DNA from 3 places in the Kitasatospora sp. GP30 genome. Region 2 is predicted to be linked to each of the others. Evidence: riboswitches for the same ligand, from Rfam matches in the RefSeq annotation. Region 2 holds a riboswitch; each other region holds the start of a gene.

Region 1 (6,788 bases), on a different contig from region 2:
GCGTAGCCGTAGGTCGCCAGCAGTCCGGCGGCCAGGTAGAAGAGGAGGAACCTGGCCCGCCCGAGCCGCTGCTCCACCGCCGGGCCGAAGACGAAGAGGAAGAGCATGTTGCCCAGCAGGTGCAGCCAGCCGCCGTGCACGAAGAGCGCGCTGACCGCGGAGACCGCGGGCAGCTTGTCCGGGGTGGGCTGCGGTGGGCAGCCCGGCAGCACCGGTGCCAGCCGGGTCAGCTGGGCGGGCGTCAGCGGACGGTCGGTCAGCAGCTCCGCCGGGATGGCACCCCAGCGCTGCTGGTAGCGCTGGGCCGCGCAGGCCCGGGCGGCGGGCTGGGTGCCGTAGGCCGGGTTGACCCCGCTCGGCCCGGCCAGGAAGACCAGGCAGTTCACCGCGATCAGCACGTAGCAGACCAGCGGCACCGGCTGCGCTCGGGTCGGGAGCATGAGCCGATCCATTCCGCGCCGCACCAGTGGTGACACCCCGGTGTACGGCGAGCGGGTGAGCCGTCCAGCAGGTGGACGGTCCGCTGTCCGGCGGCCGGCGCCGGCAGCTCAGGCCCTAGGCTTGGGGCCCTGGCCGGAACCCGCTCCGGACCAGCGATCGAGAGGACCCCCATGCCTGTCCCCGTGCCCACGGCCGAGACCCGCTGGCGCTGCACGCTCTGCGGCAATCTGACCCGATTCGACGTGACCAAGTCCTCCCGGGTCGTCGAGTTCGTCCACCTCGACCTGGCCGGCGAGCCGCAGGTGGAGGAGCGCGAGGTGCTCACCGAGACCCTGGAGTCGGTGCGCTGCCGCTGGTGCAACGCGGTCGACCAGGTGGAGCTGGTGCCCCGGCCGGACGCCGCCGAGGAAGCCTGACACCCTGGACCCGCGAGGGTGCCGTGTCGTGCGTGGTGTTCGTGGCATGCCGCACACGAGACAATTGCACCGAGCGGTGTGTCAGGAGACCAGGGATCGGAGCCGAGGACGCGATGGACGCAGCGAGTCAGGCCGCCGAGCCCGAGGGGCCCCAGCCCGCCGGCGGTGAGCCGCTGCCGGCCGACGTCCCCAGCGAGGCCGGGGCCGGGCCGGCCGAGCAACTGGACCGCCCGCTCCCCGAGGGCGTGCGCCGCCGGGTGGTGGGGCTGGCCGCCGACGCGCTCGGCGGGCTGCCGCTCACCGAACTGCCGGCCACCCTGCGCCCGTACGCCAAGTTCACCGCCGCCCGCCGCGCCCGGTACGCCGGCACCGCGGTGGCCGCGGCGCTGGAGGCGGACCCGGTGTTCCGGACCCGGATAGCGGACCGCCTGCGGGCCGGCCAGCCGGACCTGGTGGCGGCCCTGGAGGCCGGCCAGGTGCCGGGCGCCGCCGAGCCGCTGGACGTGGCCGCCGCCGCCTACCTGCTGCGCACCCGCGGCTGGACCCGCCTGGTGGCCGAGGCCGGCGAGCAGGCGGAGCGGGCCGAGGTGGCCGACGCGGCCGCCGAGGCCGCCCGGCTGCTGGAGAAGCTCCAGGAGGAGCTGGCCGCGACCAAGGCGCTGGCCCGGGCCGACCTGGAGCGCCAGCGCGCCGAGGGGGAGGGGGTGCGCCGGGAGCTGGAGGCGCTGCGCAAGAAGGTGCGCAGTCTGGAGAGCGACACCCGCCGGGCCCAGGCGGAGAGCCGCAAGCTGCAGGGCGAGCTGGACAGCGCCAAGGCGGTGGCCGCCACCGAGCGGACCGGCCTGGAGAGCGAGAACCGCCGGCTGCGCCACCGGGTGGCCGAGCTGGAGAGCACCCTGGAGTCCGGCCGCCGGTCGGCCCGGGAGGGGCGCAGCGTGGCCGACATGCGACTGCGGCTGCTGCTGGACACGGTGCTGCAGTCGGCTCAGGGGTTGCAGCGCGAGCTGGCGCTCCCGGTCACCCAGCTGCATCCGGCCGACCTGGTGGACGCGGTGGTGCCGGGCACCGCCTCGCCGCACGATGTGGCCCGGCGCGGGCTGGCCGAGGACGATCCGGCGCTGCTGGACCAGCTGCTGGCGATTCCTCAGGTCCACCTGGTGGTGGACGGCTACAACGTGACCAAAACCGGCTACCCGACGCTGCCGCTGGAGCAGCAGCGGCTGCGGCTGCTCGGCGGCCTGGCGATGCTGGCGCAGCGCACCCAGGCCGAGGTGACCTGCGTCTTCGACGGGCAGGACCTGGACGTGCCGGTGATCATGGCGCCGCCGCGCGGGGTGCGGGTGCGGTTCAGCCGGACCGGGCAGACCGCGGACGAGCTGATCCGCCAGCTGGTCCGGGCCGAGCCGCAGGGCCGTCCGGTAGTGGTGGTCTCGGCCGACCGCGAGGTGGCCGACGGCGTGCGGAAGGCCGGCGCGCGCCCCGTCTCGTCGGTCCTGCTGCTCAACCGCTTGGCGCGCAGCTGAGCCGCTGTGCGCCTACCGCCGGTTCGACCGTCGCCAGTCGAGCGCCGGTGAAGGCCCGGTAAAGGCCGTTCGACCGAAGGTGGTTCGCGGCCGGGGGAGTAGCGCAGGGTTCTGATGTTCAGTAGGGTCCGGCGTCAAACCTATTTTTCCGGCCACTCACCCGATCAGGTAGGCGGTCGGCAGAAGAAGGAGCGGTCCAGTGGCGTCCCACCGCCGTCCCAAGCAGCCGAGTCGTGCGCGGGTCTACGTGTTCACCGCCGCTGCGGCGACGGCGGTCGCCCTCTCCGCGCAGCCCGGCGCCTGGGCCGACCCCAAGCCGTCGGTGGACGACGTCAAGACGCAGATCGACGGGCTGAACCAGCAGGTCGAGGCGGCGTCCGAGAAGTACGACGGGGCCAACGAGCGCGCCACCCAGCTGCGCCAGCAGGCCACCCAGCTGCAGGACCAGGTGGCCCGCACCCAGCAGCAGGTGACGGACCTGGAGTCCGGCCTGGCGGCGGTGGCCGGCGACCAGTACCGCAGCGGCGGGATCGACCCCGCGGTCCAGGTGATGCTCAACTCCAACCCGCAGACCTACCTGGACCAGACGGCCAGCATGCAGATGGCCACCACCTCCGAGACCGACGCGCTGAAGTCGCTCATGGACCAGCAGCGCAAGCTGGACCAGGAGAAGAAGGAAGCCGCCGACACGCTGGCCGAGCTGGACCGCTCGACCCAGGAGCTGAACGCGGCCAAGACCGATGTGCAGGGCAAGTTGGCGGCGGCGCAGCAGCTGCTGGCCTCGCTGAGCGCGGCCGACCGGGCGGCGGTCACCGCCGGCGACCACGCCTCGCGCAGCGACGTCCGCACGCCGATCGGCCTGCCGCAGGCCGGCGGTTACGCGGGCAGCGCGGTGCAGCAGGCGCTGACCCGGCTGGGCGACTACTACGTCTGGGGCGCCACCGGCCCGACCACCTTCGACTGCTCGGGCCTGATGGAGTGGTCCTACGCGCAGGCCGGCGTCTCGCTGCCGCGCACCTCGCAGGAGCAGGCCACGGTCGGCACCGCCGTGCCCAGCCTGGCCGACGCGCAGCCCGGCGACCTGGTGATCTACGGTGCCGACGCGCACCACGTCGGGATGTACATCGGCAACGGCAAGGTGGTGCACGCCCCGCACACCGGTGACGTGGTGCGGATCGCCGACGCTGCCTCGATCGGCCCGATCAAGACCATCCGCCGGGTCTGATCCGACCCGCTGACTCCCCGTCGATCCGTCTGGCCGGCCCTCCTGCTGAGGGTCGGTCAGCGCGGGTCCGGGCCCGCGTGGTCCGTGCTGTGAGCTGGGACACCTGTTCGTCTGCGTCTTGGTCACCACTGGGTGATGCGCTTATCACGGACAGTCAAAGTTCGTAAGTAATTCCGACAAGGATTTGAACACATCACGGACCTGTTACTAGGGTCGGCTCCAGACCGATGCGATGGCGATCACCCGACCCGGGTGGCAGCGGAGGTCCCGCCGAGTTCGGAAAGCAGCCCGGGCAGTTGACGGCCCGAGGGGAGTCCCTGCGGGGGTGCTGTGGACCGGAGCCGGGGAACCACATGTTCCTCCGGGGTGAATCGGCGCCAGGTCGGCCCGCGGGCCGGTGAGGCGTCGTAGGGCATGCTTCCGGCCCGAACCCGTCAGCTCACCCGGTAGGCGGCCCGAGGAAGAAGGATTCGTGGCGTCCCACCGTCGTCCCAAGCCCGTCGGCCGAACTCGCGCGTCGATCCTGACCGCTGCTGCGGCGACCGCCGTCGCCCTGTCCACCCAGACCAGCGCGCACGCCGACCCGGCGCCGACGCTGGACCAGGTGAAGACCCAGGTCGACGACCTCAACCAGAAGGCCGAGGCGGCCAACCAGGCCTACATGACGGCCCAGTCCAAGCAGCAGACGCTGCAGAAGCAGGTCAGCGACCTGCAGGACCAGGTGGCCCGGCAGCAGGACCAGGTGACCAACCTGCAGAACGGCCTGGCCGGTGTGGCCGCCGACCAGTACGCCAACGACGGGATATCCCCGACGGTTCAGCTGATGCTGAACGCGAATCCGGACAGCTTCCTCAATCAGGCCGGCTCGATCAACCAGCTGAACACCAGCCAGGGTGAGACGCTGAAGGAGCTCCAGCAGGAGCAGCGCAAGCTCGACCAGGACAAGGCCGACGCGAGCGGCAAGCTGGCCGAGCTGGACTCCACCACCGCCCAGCTGAAGTCCGCCAAGGATGACGCCCAGGCCAAGCTGAAGGCCGCCCAGGACCTGCTCAACTCGCTGACCGAGCAGCAGAAGCAGGCCATCGCCGCGCAGGAGGCCCAGGCCGCCGCCGCTGCCAAGGCCGCCGCCGCCAAGGCCCAGGACCAGGCGAGCCAGCAGGACGCCGCCTCCCGCGGCAGCTCCCGCACCGACCTGAGCAGCATCCCGGCCGGCTCGCACGCGCAGGCCGCGATCGCCGCCGCCGAGTCCGCGCTGGGCTCGCCGTACGTCTACGGTGCCGCCGGTCCGTCCTCGTTCGACTGCTCGGGCCTGATGCAGTGGGCCTACGCGAAGGCCGGCGTCTCGCTGCCGCGCACCTCCGAGGAGCAGGCCACGATCGGCACCAACGTGGGCACGGACATCGCCAACGCGCAGCCCGGCGACCTGATCATCTACTTCGCCGACGAGCACCACGTCGGCATGTACGTGGGTGGCGGGCAGATCATCCACGCCCCGCACACCGGCGCGGTCGTGCACTACGAGAACGCCACGGTGATGCCGATCGCGGCCATCATCCGCGTCTGACGCGTCCCTGACGGTTCGTCAGGAAAGAGCCCGGTCCCCGCTTCGGGGGCCGGGCTCTTTCGGCTGAATGTCCGATTCTTGGTCAAATATTCGTATCGGCGGGGGTTTGGACTCGTCCGTCCCGACTCGCTAACGTCGGCGCGGATCTGTTCCGCCGCCGATTGGAGTCGTCAGCCCATGACGATGCCGCAACGCCCGGTGCTCCCGGGCCGCACTCCCCAGCAGGGCGCCGAGCGTCGGCTCTCCCGAGTGCTGGCGGTCACCGCCGCCGCGACCACGGCGCTGGCGATAGCGGCGGGCGGCGCGGCGCAGGCGGCGCCCGGCGGCCCCGGACCGGACCGGGCCGGCGTCAAGGCGCAGGTCGACCAGCTCTACACGGAGGCCGAGCAGGCGTCGGAGCGCTCCACCGCCGCCGAGGACGATGCCAAGCGGCTGCAGCGCGAAGCGACCGAGCTGCAGACGGCGGTGGCCCGGGACCAGGAGGCGGTCACCGAGACCCGCACCGCGCTCGCCGAGATCGCCGCCGCCCAGTACCGCTCCGGCGGGATGGACCCGGCCGTGCAGCTGATGCTCTCCGGCGACCCGACCCGCTACCTGGCCGAGGCCCGCAGCCTCGGTCAGGCGGGTGAGCAGCGGGCCGACTCGCTGCGCACGCTCCAGCAGCAGCAGCGCGCCCTGGACCAGCGCCGCGCCGAGGCGACCGCCCGGCTGGCCCAGCTGGAGGCGGTCCGCAGCACGCTGGCGCAGAGCAGGCAGCAGCTGCAGGACCGGCTGAAGAGCGCCCAGGCCCTGCTCGGCACCCTGACCGCCGACGACCGGGCGCAGCTGGCCGCACAGGACGAGCGGGAGGCCGAGCAGCGCGCCACCCGCGGCACCGACCGGCTCGACCTGGGCAGTGCGCCGCCCTCCTCGGACCGCGCCGGCATCGCGCTGGCCGCCGCGCTGGGCAAGCTCGGGTCGCCCTACGTCTACGGAGCCACCGGGCCCGATGCCTTCGACTGCTCCGGTCTGATGTACTGGGCCTGGCGGCAGGCCGGAGTGACCCTGCCGCGCACCTCCCAGGCGCAGGCGTTCGGGGGGCGGCGGATCAGCCTGGCCGAGGCGCAACCGGGAGACTTGGTGATCTTCTTCAAGGACATGCACCACGTCGGCATGTACGTCGGCGGTGGCACGGTGATCCATGCCCCGCACCCCGGAGCCCAGGTGCGGTACGAGAGTGTCTCGGCGATGCCGGTCGCGGCGGTGGTGCGGGTCTGAGCGCCGTCGAGAGGCTGCCGCTGAAGAGCGCGGCACACCCCGGCGCGGCCAGTGGCACCGGGGTGTCGCGGCGTACCGCGCTGCTGCTGGTGGCGGGGGCGCTCACCCAGCTCTCGCTGCCGGCGACCGCCGCGCCGGGCACCGACCGGCGGTCGACGGACGGCCGGCTCGCCGCCGACCGGCTGACCGCGCTGCTCGCCCGCCGCGCCGACCGGCTGCGGACCGGCGAGCTGGCCGCGCTGCCGCTGGCCGAGCTCGACTACCGGCCGGTCGGCTGGGACGCCGGCACGGTCACCGCCGAGCTGCGGTACCGGCTGCTCGGCTACGACGACTACCCCGCGGTGCTGCAGCGCCGGCTCACC
Region 2 (6,788 bases):
CCTGGGCGCCGGCGTCTTCGTGCTGGACCACCCGGAGCACGGCGAGTTCAGCGCCAAGTCCCGGGTCGGCGGCCCGGAGTTGGACGGCACCACCATCCACGAGCTGCGGTTCGGTGGCGACAAGGTGTGGGCGGCGACCAGCAAGGGCGTGTGGAGCCACTCCACCACCGACCTGAGCGGCCCGTGGACCCTGGAGTTCGCGCCCAACCCCGACTACCTGCCCGGCGGCAAGCTCGCCGCCGACCCCAACGCGCCCTACAAGAACCTCACCAACGACATCGCCATCGACCCCAAGGACCCGTCCAAGGTGGTGCTGGCCGTCGGCTGGCGCACCGGCGACACCTACAACGGCTTCTACAGCCAGACTGCGGATGGCAGTTGGCAGCGGGTGAGCGCGCTGGGCGACCTGCCGTCCGACGCCGCGGACATCGGTGAGGTGACCTTCGCCCGCTCGGCCGACGGCTCCAAGTACTACGCCATCGACCAGTCCCCGACGATGCAGAACTCCGGCGCCCCCAGCGCGCTGGCCGGCATCTTCGTCTCCGACTCCGGCTCCCCGCTGGGTCCGTGGACCAAGGTCGCGGACGCGAGCAAGCTGGCCGGCTCCGGCTCGGCGCTCACCTCGTCCAGCCAGCTGCCGGGTCAGCAGTCCTGGTACGACCAGTCGCTCCAGGTCGACCCGAACGACCCCAAGCACCTGTGGGCCGGTCTGGAGGAGGTCTTCGAGTCCAAGGACGGCGGGGCCACCTGGAACACCGTCGGCCCGTACTGGAACTTCACCTTCGCCTGCTGGAGCATCGACCCGACCAAGCAGAGCGGCAGCTGCCCGCAGACCACCCACCCGGACCAGCACGCGCTGGCGGTGGGCTCGCTGAACGGCAAGTCCTATGTGCTGGCGGGCAACGACGGCGGCCTCTACTCCCGCCCGGTCAGCGGCCAGGTGGACGCGCTGGGCCACGGCACCGACTGGACCTCGCTCAACGACGGCACCATCGACACCCTGGAGTACTACTCGGTCGGGGTCGGCAAGGACCTGACCTACGGCGGCACTTCGGTCACCGGCGGGATGCAGGACAACGGCCAGTCGATGCTCCGCGGCCGCGGCGACAAGGTGATGGGCTCCAACTTCGGCGGTGACGGCGGCGAGACCCTCACCGACCCGGCCAACGGCTGCAACATCGCCCAGGAGTACGTCTACCTGGCGATCAACGTGACCCAGAACTGCGCGGTCAACGACGGCAGTTACCTGACCGACCCGAGCAAGGCCACCACCTTCTCGGTGGCCCCGCCCGACAACGCGCTCGGCGGCGCCGGTGCCCGGTTCATCGCCCCGATGGCGGCGGACCAGCAGAACGGCAACCTCTGGGTGGCCGGCGGCCGGCACGTCTGGGTGCAGAGCCAGGGCTACGCGATCCGGGACAGCAGCGCCTGGACGAGCGCCTACGACCTCGGTGACGGCCATGTCGCCACCGCCGTCGCGTCCTCGGGCGGCAAGGTCTACGCCGCCTGGTGCGGCCCGTGCAACAACCAGGGCTTCACCCGCGGCATCGCGGTCGGCAACGCGGACGGCACCGGCTGGCAGCAGCTGACCCTGCCGGCCGACGGCACCGTGCCCAACCGCTACCTGGCCGGTCTGGCGATCGACCCGAAGAACCCCAGCCACGTCTTCGTCGCGGTCAACGGCTTCTCGCGGGCCTGGACTTCGGGTCCGGGCGCGGGCGTCGGCCATGTCTTCGAGTCCACCGACGCCGGTGCGCACTGGGCGGACATCTCGGCCAACCTGCCGGATGTGCCGGCCGACTCGCTGGTGATCACCAAGACGGGCGGGCTGGCGCTGGCCACCGACCTCGGCGTGCTCTACCGGGGTGCGGGCCAGCGCGGGTGGCAGCGCGTGGGCGAGCTGCCGGCGGTCGCCGTCGACCAGCTGACGCTCGGCACCGACGGCCGGCTCTACGCGGCCACTCACGGCCGCGGCATCTGGTCGTTCAAGGTGGACGACCTCGACCAGAACGAGCAGTAGCCGAGTAGGTCAGCGAGGGGGTCGGGGCGCGGGTTCCCGGCCCCCTTCGTCATGCGCCCTACTGCCCGTCCACCTCGCCGTAGCCCGGCTGCGGCCGGGCCGGCACGGTGGCGAGCGAGCGCAGTCCGCGGATGACGGCCAGCCCGCGGCGCACGGCGGCCCAGCCGGTGGGCTGCGCCGGTGCGGCCGGTGCGGTGGTGGGGGCGGCGGGCCGCGGTGCCGGGGCGGTCCGCTGGGCGGGGACCGCGGTGGTGCCGTCGGCCGTGCCGGGCTGCTGGGTCATGGCCCCTCCTGGTCTCCACGGGTGAGAGGGACTTTAGTCCTATCCGAAGTCCTATCCGATCCGCAGACCATCACACCAGGGTGAGAATCACCTTTGCTCCGGCGCTCAGTCGCTCTTCGCACCCGGCCAGTTGCGCAGGCCGTCGGTCAGCAGGGTGAGCAGCCGGTCCTGGGTCTCGGCCAGGTCCTCGCTCAGCCGGAACGCCCCGGCGATGCTCAGCGAGGCGAAGCCGTGGGCGATGGCGCGCACCGAGCGGGCCGCGTGCACCGCCTCGGAGTCGGTGATGCCGTAGTCGGCGAGGATCTCGAAGATGGTGCCGACCAGCAGGGTGGCCGCGTCCATCAGCTGCTCGTCGCCGGGCAGCGGCGCCTGCGGCAGCGCCGCGTACCGCAGCGGATAGGTCATCGCGTAGGAGTGGTAGGCCTGCATCAGCGCCGTCACCGCCGGCTCGCCGTGCTGCCCGGCGATCGCCCGGCGCAGTTCCCCGGCCAGGTCGGTGGTGACCCGGATGGCGATCAGTCGGCGCAGTCCGGCCAGTCCGCCCGGCACGTGCTTGTAGAGCGAGGGAGCGGCGACCCCGGCCCTGGCGGCGACGGCGGCCAGGGTCAGGGCGTCCGGCCCGTCCTCGTCGATCAGGGCCAGGGCGTGGTCGACCACGGCGTCCGGGTTGAGTCCGGCACGGGGCATCAGGCCACCTCCTTCAGGAACGGGAGCAGGGCGTCGGCGGTGGCCTGCGGGAACTGGGCCTGCGGGTAGTGACCGGCGCCGTCGATCATCACCTTACGGCCGTTCAGCGCGGCCACCTGACGGCCCGCCACCAGCTCCGGGTCGGGGAAGTCGGGGTCCTTGCTGCCCATCACCACCAGGGTCGGGACGTTCACCCCGGTGCTCCAGCCGATCGGCGCCGAGTCGCCGAACACCTGGCCGCGGGTGGCCTTGCGGCGGCCCGGGGTGCGCAGGTCGGCGACCAGGCCGGCGTTGTAGGCGGCGATCTCCTCGGTCACTCCGCCCGGGTAGGCCACCTTGTTCAGGTAGTAGCCCCAGACCTTGGGGAAGGCCAGCACGGCCGAGCCGAGGGTCTTGACCATGGCCTTCTCGAAGGCGGTGGCCGGGACCTTCTCGATGAAGGCGTTCATCAGCACGATCCCGGCCACCCGCTCCGGCGCGTCGGCGGCGACCCGGACCACGCTGGCACCGCAGTAGGAGTGGCCGACCAGCACGGCCTTGTCGATCTTCAGGTGGTCGAGGAGGGCGATGGCGTCCGCGGCCGCCGAGGCCGGGCTGTAGTCGTCCCAGTCGATCGAGGACTCGCCCCAGCCGCGCAGGTCCATGGTGATCACCCGGTGGCCGGCCGCGGCGAGCAGCGGGCGCAGGTGCCGGAACAGGGCCCGGTCCTGGAGCATCCCGGGGAGCAGCAGCACCGGGGCGCCGCCGCCGGTGCCCGGAGTGTCGTCGAAGGCGAGGGTGCCGCCGGGGAGTCGGAGGTACTGGGTCTGCGGGGCGGTGCTGGTGGCGTTCGTGGCGTTCATGGCGCGGGCCTCCTGACCGGGATCGGTGGGTGCCGGCTGCTGCCGACACCCACAAAGCTATGGCTAATAGCCTTAGCCGTCAACCCCTGGACGGCCAGTGGCATCAGGACTCCACCCGGAACGGATCGTGCTCGGCGAGCAGCTTCTCCAGGCGCGCCTGGTCGACCCGGTTGACCACCTCGCCCTCCTGCTGGCGGTCCCGGATCACCTTGGCCAGGGTGAACGCCGAGGTCACGGTGTAGAGCGCGCCGAGCGCGAGGAAGGCGCGCACCCATGCGCTGACCGGCAGATAGGCGATGCCGATCGCGAGTCCGCTGCCGGCAAGGGCGAAGGAGAGGATCGCCTGGACGTAGTAGGCGGACGTGGTACGCGGCTGCACCGAGGAAGTCATGTGTGAAGGATCGCCAACTCCGGTGCGCGGCACCTGAGTACGCGTACTCAGTTCGGCACTCAGCGTGAGGGGCGGTCAATCCCACGGGGGCGGCTTGGAATCAGGAGCTCCTAGGATTAACGTTTGATAACGCAGCGCGGTCGGAAACGCCGTACCCTGACGGCACCGTGCGCGTCGCCTAATCCGCAGGCCTGCCTCAACCGCAGGTCGGGAGCCGGGGAACCACCGTTCCTTGGGGTGAATCGGAGCGATCCCGGCCACGGCCGGGGCCGCTCGGTAGGAGACCTTCCGCTCCGAACCCGTCAGCTAACCCGGTAGGCGCGAGGGAAGGAAAGGAGCGCGCCCCCCGTGGCGTTGACGCACACCCCGCATGGCAACAGCGGCCTGCTCGACCACCCCGACGCGCCCGACGACACCGCCCGCCACCGGCTGCCCAAGCAGACCCGCACCAGCGCCCCGGTGCTCGGAGTCACCGCGATGGCCGCCGCCCTCGGCGCCACCGGCTTCACCGCCACCGCCGCCGCGGCCGCCGCCCCGACGAGCGCCGCGCCCGCGGTGAGCGCGCCCGACCAGGCGGACCCCGGGCTGGCGCTGGCCGCCCGCATCCAGCAGCAGGCCGACGGCGCCCCGGGCGCCGAGGACGGCGAGGACGCCGACCAGCTGACGGCCGGCCAGGGCGCTGCCCACCAGGAGAGCGCCCGGCAGGAGGCGGCCCGGTTGGCCGCCGCGCAGGAGGCAGCCGCCAAGCGGGCCGCCCAGCAGGCGGCCGCCACCGAGCAGGCCACCCGCACCGAGCAGCCGGCGGCTCCCGCCGAGGCCTCCGAAGCCGCCATGGCCGCACCCGCCGAGCAGCCGGCCGCCGTCTCCCCGCTGCCCGGCTACACCGTCGACACCCCGGCCGCCACCCCTTGGGTGCAGCTGCGCACCGGCGTCGAGATCTCCGCGCCCGCCCACACGCCGGTGCGCGCGATCACCGCCGGCGCCGTCAGCTCGGCCGGCTGGTCCGGCCGCTACGGCTACCGGGTGATCCAGACCCTGCCGGACGGCACCGAGCTCTGGTACTGCCACCTCGCCTCGATCTCCGCCACCGGCGGGGAGCTGGCCCCGGGCGCCGTGCTCGGCCAGGTCGGCGCCACCGGCAGCCGCGCCACCGGCCCGCGCCTGCACCTGGAGGTCCGCCCGGGCGGCGGCGCCCCGGACGACGCGCTGGCCTGGCTGCAGGCGCACGGGGTCACCGACTAGCTCACTCGCCTTCGGCGGTGCCGTCCCACTGCCCGATGTCCGGCAGCTCCACCAGGCCGCGCTTGACGATGTACTGGTCCACCTCGGCGGCGCCCGGCTCGGGCGCCAGGTCCTGATACTCCGTCAGCAGCAGCTCCGGCAGCCCGGGAACCGTCCACTGCCCGAGCAGCCGCACCGCCTCGGCCTGCACCGCCGCCTCGAACTCGGGGAGGTCGCCGGCCAGTTCGGCGGGCATCGGGAGGCCAAGGGCGGTCAGATCGGCCAGGTTGCGGTAGCTGCGCTGCTTCAGGTGGTCCTCCACCAGCAGCCGGGCGCCGTCGGTGGCCATGCCGATCGACAGCAGCACGCCCTCGGTCCAGCCGTCCACGCCCTCCGGCTGCTCCAGCTCCGTGAGTTCGGCGAGCACCGCGATCCGGTCGTGCGGATCGAGCACCCGGAACCAGTCCAGCCAGGCCCGCACCGCGTTCTCGTCGGCGGTGTCCACCCCGGCGGCGCGCAGCAGCAGGGTGTACAGCCGGGGCCAGGTCAGCAGGTGCGGCTGGCGCAGCAGCCCGGCCAGCAGCTCGCCCTGCCACTCGGCCTCCTCGTGCAGCCGCTGCTGCCGCTTGGCGTTCAACCGCCGGGCCGCCCGCTGGTGGTCGATCAGCAGTCGGACGGCGGCGCCGTAGGCCAGCGGGTCCTCGTCCGGGGCGGGCTGCACATACAGGTGGATCCGCTCGTAGAGCAGCTCCTGCACCAGCGCGGAGGTGAGCTCGGGGAAGCCGTCGTACATCCGGGCGTCACCCAGTTCGAGCAGCGCCAGGACCGCGTTCAGCGGACCCTCCGGCACTGGGTCGAGACCCTGCTCGGCAGCCCAACGCAGCAGCTCAGCGGTGTGCGGCCGGGGTGCCAGCCGCAGGTTCTCGTCGTCCATGACCGGTACGGTAACCGCTTCGGCGGGCACTACCGTACGTGCCATGCACCCCGTCCTGCTCACCGGGCCACGGCTCACCATCCGTGAGTTCCACCATGTGCCGCGCGACATCGACGCGTTGCACGCGATCTTCGGCGATCCGGAGACCGCCCGCTACCTCTCGTTCGAGCCGCGCGACCGGGAGGACTGCGCCGACCAGGTCGCGCTCTACCTGGACGAGGCGGAGAAGCAGCCGCGCACCGTCTTCCGGATGGCCGCCACCCTGACCGAGGACGGCGAGGACGCCGTGCCGCTCGGCAACGCGGTGCTCGGCATCGAGGGAACCGAGGCGCAGCGCGCGGCGTTCATCGGGTACGCGCTGCGGCGGGACGCCTGGGGGCTCGGGTACGCCACCGAGATCGCCCGGATGC
Region 3 (6,788 bases), on a different contig from region 2:
AAGGCGGCGAGGTGGTCTACGTCGGACAGGTGCAGTCGCGCCGATCAATGCGGATGTTCACCGAGGTCGGCCGCCGGGTGCAGCCGCACTGCACCGGGGTGGGCAAGGCGCTGCTCGCCCAGCTGCCCGAGACGGAGGCCCGCACCGTGCTCGGCAGCCAACCGCTGCCCGCGCACACCGAGTTCACCGTCACCGACCGGGACGAGCTGTTCGCGCAGCTGGCCCAGGCCCGCGAGGTCGGCTATGTGATCGACGACCAGGAGCAGGAGATCGGGGTGCGCTGCATCGCGGTGGCGGTGCCGGGCGCGCCGACTCCGACGGCGCTGTCGGTGTCCGGTCCGGAGGCCAGGATCCGGGCGCTGGAGGAGCAGAGCGGGGGCGAGCCACTGGTCAGCGTGATGCAGGGAATCGCCGAACGCCTCGGCAGCGTGCTCGCGCCCTGACGCTTCGAATAGTCGTGGTGGCCTAGAGTGACGCCATGCGCTCGCTGCTCGTGCCCCTGCTCAGCGCCGCCGTGCTGGCCGGCCACCCCGCCGATCTCATGGTGGTGCCGCTCGACCCGGATCCGGCCCCGCCCGGCGGCACCACCACGGTTCGCGCCCTCCTGGCCAACAACGGGCCCGATGTAGCCGGGAAGTTCACCGTGACGGTCCGGCTGCCCGCCCGGACCCATGCCGTCGGGCCGTACTTCCCGACCGACTGCACCCCCGACCTCCTTGGCACCGTGGTCCGTTGCAGCTTCCCGGCCGGGCTCGGGGCGCTGCGGTCGGCGACCGCGCTGGTGCCGATCCGGATTTCCGACGGCGCGTCAGGAACCCTCACCGGCGGGCGGGTTGAGGTGCAGAGCGCGAACGACCCGGACCACTCGAACGACACGGGGTCGTTCGTGGTCCGGGTCGTCCGGTAACCGGCCGGCGTCAGCGGTAGACGCGCACGTAGTCGGCCGCCATGGTGATCGGGGTCGAAGTCGACGGCGCGGGGTGGTACTTGCCCGCACTGACGGACAGGTCCAGGATCAGGCTGGCCGACCAGTTCTGGCCGACGCCCTTGCCGTCGGAGAAGACCTTGACGCCGTTGACGTACCAGTCGACCGAGTTGGCGCCGTAGTAGGTGCCGACGGTCACCCACGCGCCCGGCTTGATCGCGTTGGCGTCCCTGAACCCCATGTAGGCGGTGTTGACGTGGTTGGTCAGCTCCAGCACGTTCGGGTTGTCGGGGTGGTACTCGAAGGAGTCGATCTCACCGTGGCTGGTCCCCAGCGCGGTGTTGCCGTTCTCCCAGGTCCAGAACGACGCCCAGGCGCCCTGCTGGGTCGGCAGCTGCACCCGGGTCTCGGCGTAGTCGCCGGTGTGCACCTGGAAGTTCTGCGGGGACTTCTGGGTGGTGAGCAGACCGGTGTTCCAGGCCTTGTCGCCGTTCTCCAGGACCTTGGTGCTGGGCGTGGCGGTGAAGGTGGCGTCGCCGTTGGCGATGGTGACCGCGGACGGGTCGAGCCAGTCGAGCTTGTTGTCGTTGGGGTTGTGGGTGCCGTAGTGGTAGGCGCCGCTGGTGGTGTCGTTCCAGCGGTTGGTGTCCACGCTGCTGCCGTTGAACTCGTCCGACCAGGCCAGCGACTTGCCGGCGATCGGCGAGGCCGGGGCCGAGGGGGACGGAGGCGTGGACGGGACGGGAGTGGGGGCCGGGGTGGGCGTGGAGCCGGGCGCCGGGGCCGGCGCGGGCTTGGGCGCCGGGGCCGGGGCCGGGGTCGGCGCGGGCTTGGGCGCCGGGGTCGGCGTCGGCTTGGGTGCGGGAGTCGGGGCCGGCGCGGGCTTGGGCGCCGGGGTCGGCGCCGGGGCGGTCTTGGCAACGGTGAGCTGCTTGCTCGCCAGGTTGTGCCAGGCACCGGCCTGGTCCTGGTAGTAGCCGAAGACGGTGTAGCTGCCGATCGGGAAGCTGCGGGCGCCGGTGGTCATCGAGACCCCGCCCGGGCAGAGCTGCACATTGCTGTGCGAGCCGGGGAAGTCGAGGTTGTGGCCGGCCGCGTCGCGCACGCCGACGCCGAGCTTCTTCACGGTGAAGCAGGAGCTGGAGTGCACGGTCAGGTCGGCGGTGACGTTGGCGTTGGTGGCGGCGCTGGTCGGGGTCAGGCGGTCCTGGGTGACGGTCGGCGCGGCGGCAGGGCTGGCCCAGGCGTTGACCTGGCCGACCATCGGCACGGCGAGCAGACCCAGGGCGCCGGCGACGATGCCGAGGCGGGCTGGGGTGGCGGCAGGGATCACGGCAGTTCCTCGTGCGACGCCTGCGGAGTTAGCTGTCGGGTTCGGGCCGCACTGTGCCCGGCCGTCGCTCGCGGGAGCGGACGGCCTCACCCCTAGCCGCGGCGCACCCCGCACACCACTTGGGCGTGCGAGCAGAGTCGCGGCACTACTGGGTCCCCCGCTCCTGCCCATGGCGATGCTGTGGTCACCGCCGTCGGGCAGGCAGGACTCGGCGTCCCGACGATGGATCCGCCGGAGTCGGCGAACGCGTGCAGGCTAGGCAGATGATGTGATCATTAACAATGTTTAAGAAGTGTCGCAAGGGTCACACCGACCCCTGCCGCCCCCGTCGGCGACGCCCACAAGTAGCCTGCGCAGCAGGCAAGTTACGTGGACATGAAGTCTTGCGCGACACCTTCCCAGGAAGCTCCCAGGACTCCAGACTGCTGCACATGCAGACTCTTCTACGCGCGTTGAAGTCGCGTACCGCGTCCGTGCTGACCGTCGGCCTGCTCACCCTGGCCCCCACCGTTCTCGTCGCCACCGACGCCCACGCCGATGTGAGCGGCAACATCTGCCAGAGCGCCCTCCCCCAGCAGGCCGACGACACTCTGAACGAGATCGCCAACGGCGGCCCGTTCCCGTACTCCCAGGACGGCGTGGTCTTCCAGAACCGCGAGGGCGTCCTGCCGGCCCAGTCCTACGGCTACTACCACGAGTACACCGTGGTCACCCCGGGCATCTCCACCCGCGGTGCCCGCAGAATCATCACCGGCGAGGGTGACCAGGAGGACTACTACACCTCCGACCACTACTCCACGTTCTACCTGATCGACTTCACCTGCTGATCACCTGCTGACCGGGCTACGGCACGGTCCAGCCCCTCCCGAGGCGGTTCGGGAGGGGCTGGACCGCTCGTACGGCCACCTGCTCGCGGTGTACACCCGGTCCCCCTGGCTCCGGCTACCTGCTCGCGGCGTACACACGGTTCACCGGACTCTCGGCGGCGAGCCTCCAGTGATGCAGCCCGGCGTCGTCGGCGAGGTGCCGCATGACATCCTCACCGGCGTGGTTGCCCAGTGCCGTCGGCCCCTGCTGGGCCAGCGCCGAGGGCAGGCAGACCGCGACGGAGGCAGCGGTCAGCGCCCGGCCGATCGGATTGGCGTTGGCCGTGACGTCCGCGGAGGCGTTGGGCTCGACGATCATGCAGCTCCCGCCGTCGGCCAGGACCTGCTCGGCGTGGCGCAGAGCCGCGCCCGGGTCGCCCATGTCGTGCAGGCAGTCGAAGAAGGTGATCAGGTCATATCCGCTGCCTGGGAAGTCCTGGGCCGTAGCCACCTGGAAGTCGACCCGTTCAGCGAGGCGCTGCTCGGCGGCGATCGCCCGCGCCGCCTCGATCGACGGCTGGTGGAAGTCGAAGCCGTGGAACCGCGACCGGGGATAGGCGCGCGCCATCAGCAGCGTCGAGTAGCCGTAGCCGCAGCCCACGTCGGCCACCCGGCCGCCGTTCCGCAGCTTCCGCTCGGTGCCGTTCATCGCCGGGATCCACTCCGGCACCAGTGCGCCCGCGTAACCGGGACGGAAGAACTTGGCGGTACCGGAGAACAGCGCGCTGCTGTGCTGCTCCCAACCGACCCCGCTCCCGGTGCGGAACGCCTCCAGCAGCGAGTCCTCGGTCGCGTACAGCGCCTGCAGGAGCGTGAAGAATCCGCCGGCATAGGTCGGGACCTCCGGGTAGGCGAGCACTGCGGCGTGCGCGTCCGGGAGCAGGTAGGTGTCGTTCGCCGCGTCGTACTCCACGTACTCCCCGGCCACCTGGGCGGCCAGCCACTCGCGCACGTAGCGCTCCTGGAGACCGGTCAGCTCCGCCAGCCGGGCGCTGGTCATCGGACCGGCGCCGGCCATCGCGGTGTAGAGCCCGAGCCGGTCGCCAAGCGCGGTGCAGAGCCCTGCGACGGCCGCCCCGGCATCCGTGACGACCCGCACCAGGAACTCCATCGCCTGGTCCTCCTCGGCGGAATTCATCGCGCCGCCCCTGGCGTCCTCGGCCACTGTGACCACCTCCTCGGCGCACCTCCAGTCCAGCAGACCCGTACCGCCCCGGCCATACGGAAGCTCCCGCAGGACTCCGGTAGGACTCCTGTAGGCGGCGGGGGCGGCTCGACGGATGTCCAGGCATGGACGAACGCATGTCCAGGCATGGACGTGTGTTCACGTGTGCCCGTGTTCAGGCATGCCTGTCCGGGTTCAGGTGTGCTGGAGCACCAGCTCGTCCTTGAGCGTCGCGCGGATCTGGTCGCGCAGCTCCTTGCTTTCCTGGTGTCCGTGCACCGAGACCGCGTGCTCGGCGGCGGCACGGACCACCTCTTCCTCCTCGCCGGTGATGCACAGCGTGCAGTTGCTCTCGCTGGGGAACTCTCGACAGTCGGCGACCTTGCGCATGGTGGACCTCCCGACCCGGCACGCCGCCGCACCCACCGGAGGGCCACCGGCTGGCCGGACGGCCGACGGGCCGCGGCACGCGCGTGTCGCGTCACCATTCTCCCTCCGCAGCGCCATTCCGATAGCGTGGGAGGAGTCCCACAACCGCGACTTTTTCCGACCGGAGAACTCCCCCGCCATGAGCGAGACCGCTGCCCTGCCCGCCTTCGCCGGGCGGACGTACCTCTTCCAGGTCGACAACGGAGCCGTCTTCCGCAACGCCTACTCGGCCGACGGCAAGCGACTGCACTGGGAGGGGCTGGGCGAGTCGGCCGGCCAGTGGGAGGACGTCGAGCTGAAGGTCGCCGAGGTCGCGCCGCAGATCTACTTCGTGAGCTGGACCGAGCAGACCGGGATCACGGTCAGCCATGTGATGGACCTGGGCGCGCTGACGGTGCGGGTGTTCTGGACCTTCGAGGGCGAGGGCGGCCGGGTCGGCGAACTGCACACCGGCACGCTGGAACCGGTCATCTGACTGACCGGGTCTTCCGACTGACCGTCAGCCCGGCTTGGCCAGGTGCTCGGAGAGCCAGCTGAGCGCCGTTGGCTCCAGGCGGGTCCAGGTCTCGAAGTTGTGCCCGCCGTGGTCGACGGTGCTGACCGAGACCGCCATCGGCGGCCGCACGGCGGCGGCGAAGGCCACACTGTCCCGCACCGAGGCGGGGTCGTCCTTGCTGTACGCGAGCAGCTCCGCCACCGCCGGGGGTGGCAGGTTGTGCAGCCGCCAGAGCAGGTCGGCCTCGTTGCGCCGCTGCTGGTCCCCGGCGAACAGATCGCCGGTGGTCGGATCCTCGGCCGCCTTGAAGTAGCCGGAGAGCGAGGCGGCGGCCGCGAACGCGGCCGGATCGCGCATCGCCAGCTTGAGCGCGCAGTAGCCGCCGGTGGAGTCGCCGATGATGCCCCAGCCGCGCCCCTGGCCGATCACCCGGAACGCGCCCGCCACCGCCTGCGGCACCTCATGGGTGAAGTAGGTGGCGGCCTGCGGGCCGCCGGGCACGTCCTCACACTCGGTATCCCGGGGCATCGCGGGCGACGACCGGAGCATCACCAGCACGGTGGGCTGCTGCTGCCCGCTGCGCAGCAGGCCGAGCGAGATGCCCGGGTAGTCGAGCCGGGTGACCAGGTTGCGGGCGTCGCCCGGGTAGCCGGTCAGCACCACCAGGGCGGGGAACCGCTGCTGGGCGTAGCCGGGCTGGAAGTACTGCGGCGGCAGATAGACGTAGCCGTCAGTGCTCAGCCCCGTGCCGCCACCGCCGATCCGCACGGTCAGCAGCTGCCCGGTGCGCTGCGGCGGACCGTTCTGGAAGTTCTCGGTGGCCAGGGTCCTGGCAGTGGCGGGTGCACTCGACCCGCCCCCCGGCGTGCTGGCGCCGACGGACTGCACGGCGGGGTGCCCGGTGCCCAGCAGATCGGACCAACTGCTGTAGAACGAGAAGTAGTTGTTGACCAGCAAGCCGACCACGACGAGCACCGCGAGCTGGGTGACCAGGATGGTGGTGATCCGGCCGAGCACCGCCGGCAGCCCGGGCCGGGCCAGCCTGGGCCAGTACAGGACCGTGCCGACGACCGCCCCGAGGGCGGCCATCAGGGCCAGCGTCAAGAGCTCATGGCTGGTCAGGCCCATCCGGATCGGCTCCTTGTCGGCTCATGGTCGGCTTCGTCAGCTCATGGCCGGGCCGGCTGCCGGGGTGGTCGGTCGGCTTGATGACGTGGTCGGTCGGCTTGGCGGCGTGGGCAGTGGGCCTGCCGGGGTGGTCGGTCGGCCTGATGACGTGGTCGGTCGGCTTGGCGGGGTGGGCAGTGGGCCTGCCGGGGTACTCGGTCGGCCTGATGGCATCGTCGGTCGGCCTGCCGGGGCATCCTCTTTGCTGCGGAAGTAGCGGTAGCGGCAGAAGCGGCGCAGTCCGACGCCGGCGGTCCGGGCGTTGTCCTCGGCCGTGGTCGCATCGGCACCGTGCTCGGCGAACAGCTCGGCCGCGGCGGTGGCGATCTCCAGCTGGGTCTCGACCCGGCGGCGGTCGGGCAGGGTGAGGCTGCGGTCGGTCATGGTTCAAACGCTACGCCGCAGTG

The links. Region 2 has a riboswitch for cyclic di-AMP ahead of P3T35_RS34690 (M23 family metallopeptidase). Riboswitches for the same ligand answer to the same signal wherever they lie in the genome.
Region 1: another riboswitch for cyclic di-AMP. It lies ahead of P3T35_RS05460 (NlpC/P60 family protein); the one in region 2 lies ahead of P3T35_RS34690 (M23 family metallopeptidase).
Region 3: another riboswitch for cyclic di-AMP. It lies ahead of P3T35_RS39730 (glycoside hydrolase family 16 protein); the one in region 2 lies ahead of P3T35_RS34690 (M23 family metallopeptidase).

The regions. Positions count from the first base shown of each region.
Region 1 covers NZ_JARZAH010000002.1:465,590-472,377, forward strand. The annotation lists gene P3T35_RS05440 (rhomboid family intramembrane serine protease) at 1-440, opposite strand, end outside; gene P3T35_RS05445 (hypothetical protein) at 612-857, shown strand; gene P3T35_RS05450 (NYN domain-containing protein) at 971-2,380, shown strand; gene P3T35_RS05455 (NlpC/P60 family protein) at 2,580-3,605, shown strand; cyclic di-AMP (ydaO/yuaA leader) riboswitch at 3,922-4,074, shown strand; gene P3T35_RS05460 (NlpC/P60 family protein) at 4,078-5,169, shown strand; gene P3T35_RS05465 (C40 family peptidase) at 5,347-6,426, shown strand; gene P3T35_RS05470 (hypothetical protein) at 6,489-6,788, shown strand, end outside.
Region 2 covers NZ_JARZAH010000043.1:33,359-40,146, reverse strand. The annotation lists gene P3T35_RS34715 (glycosyl hydrolase) at 1-2,020, shown strand, start outside; gene P3T35_RS34710 (hypothetical protein) at 2,079-2,303, opposite strand; gene P3T35_RS34705 (TetR-like C-terminal domain-containing protein) at 2,409-2,990, opposite strand; gene P3T35_RS34700 (alpha/beta hydrolase) at 2,990-3,832, opposite strand; gene P3T35_RS34695 (YiaA/YiaB family inner membrane protein) at 3,936-4,223, opposite strand; cyclic di-AMP (ydaO/yuaA leader) riboswitch at 4,389-4,558, shown strand; gene P3T35_RS34690 (M23 family metallopeptidase) at 4,572-5,465, shown strand; gene P3T35_RS34685 (hypothetical protein) at 5,467-6,378, opposite strand; gene P3T35_RS34680 (GNAT family protein) at 6,422-6,788, shown strand, end outside.
Region 3 covers NZ_JARZAH010000076.1:129-6,916, reverse strand. The annotation lists gene P3T35_RS39740 (IclR family transcriptional regulator) at 1-443, shown strand, start outside; gene P3T35_RS39735 (hypothetical protein) at 479-907, shown strand; gene P3T35_RS39730 (glycoside hydrolase family 16 protein) at 918-2,258, opposite strand; cyclic di-AMP (ydaO/yuaA leader) riboswitch at 2,261-2,394, opposite strand; gene P3T35_RS39725 (ribonuclease) at 2,690-3,085, shown strand; gene P3T35_RS39720 (class I SAM-dependent methyltransferase) at 3,201-4,262, opposite strand; gene P3T35_RS39715 (DUF1059 domain-containing protein) at 4,485-4,679, opposite strand; gene P3T35_RS39710 (phenolic acid decarboxylase) at 4,858-5,193, shown strand; gene P3T35_RS39705 (alpha/beta hydrolase-fold protein) at 5,218-6,342, opposite strand; partial or broken gene P3T35_RS39700 (TetR family transcriptional regulator) at 6,574-6,765, opposite strand.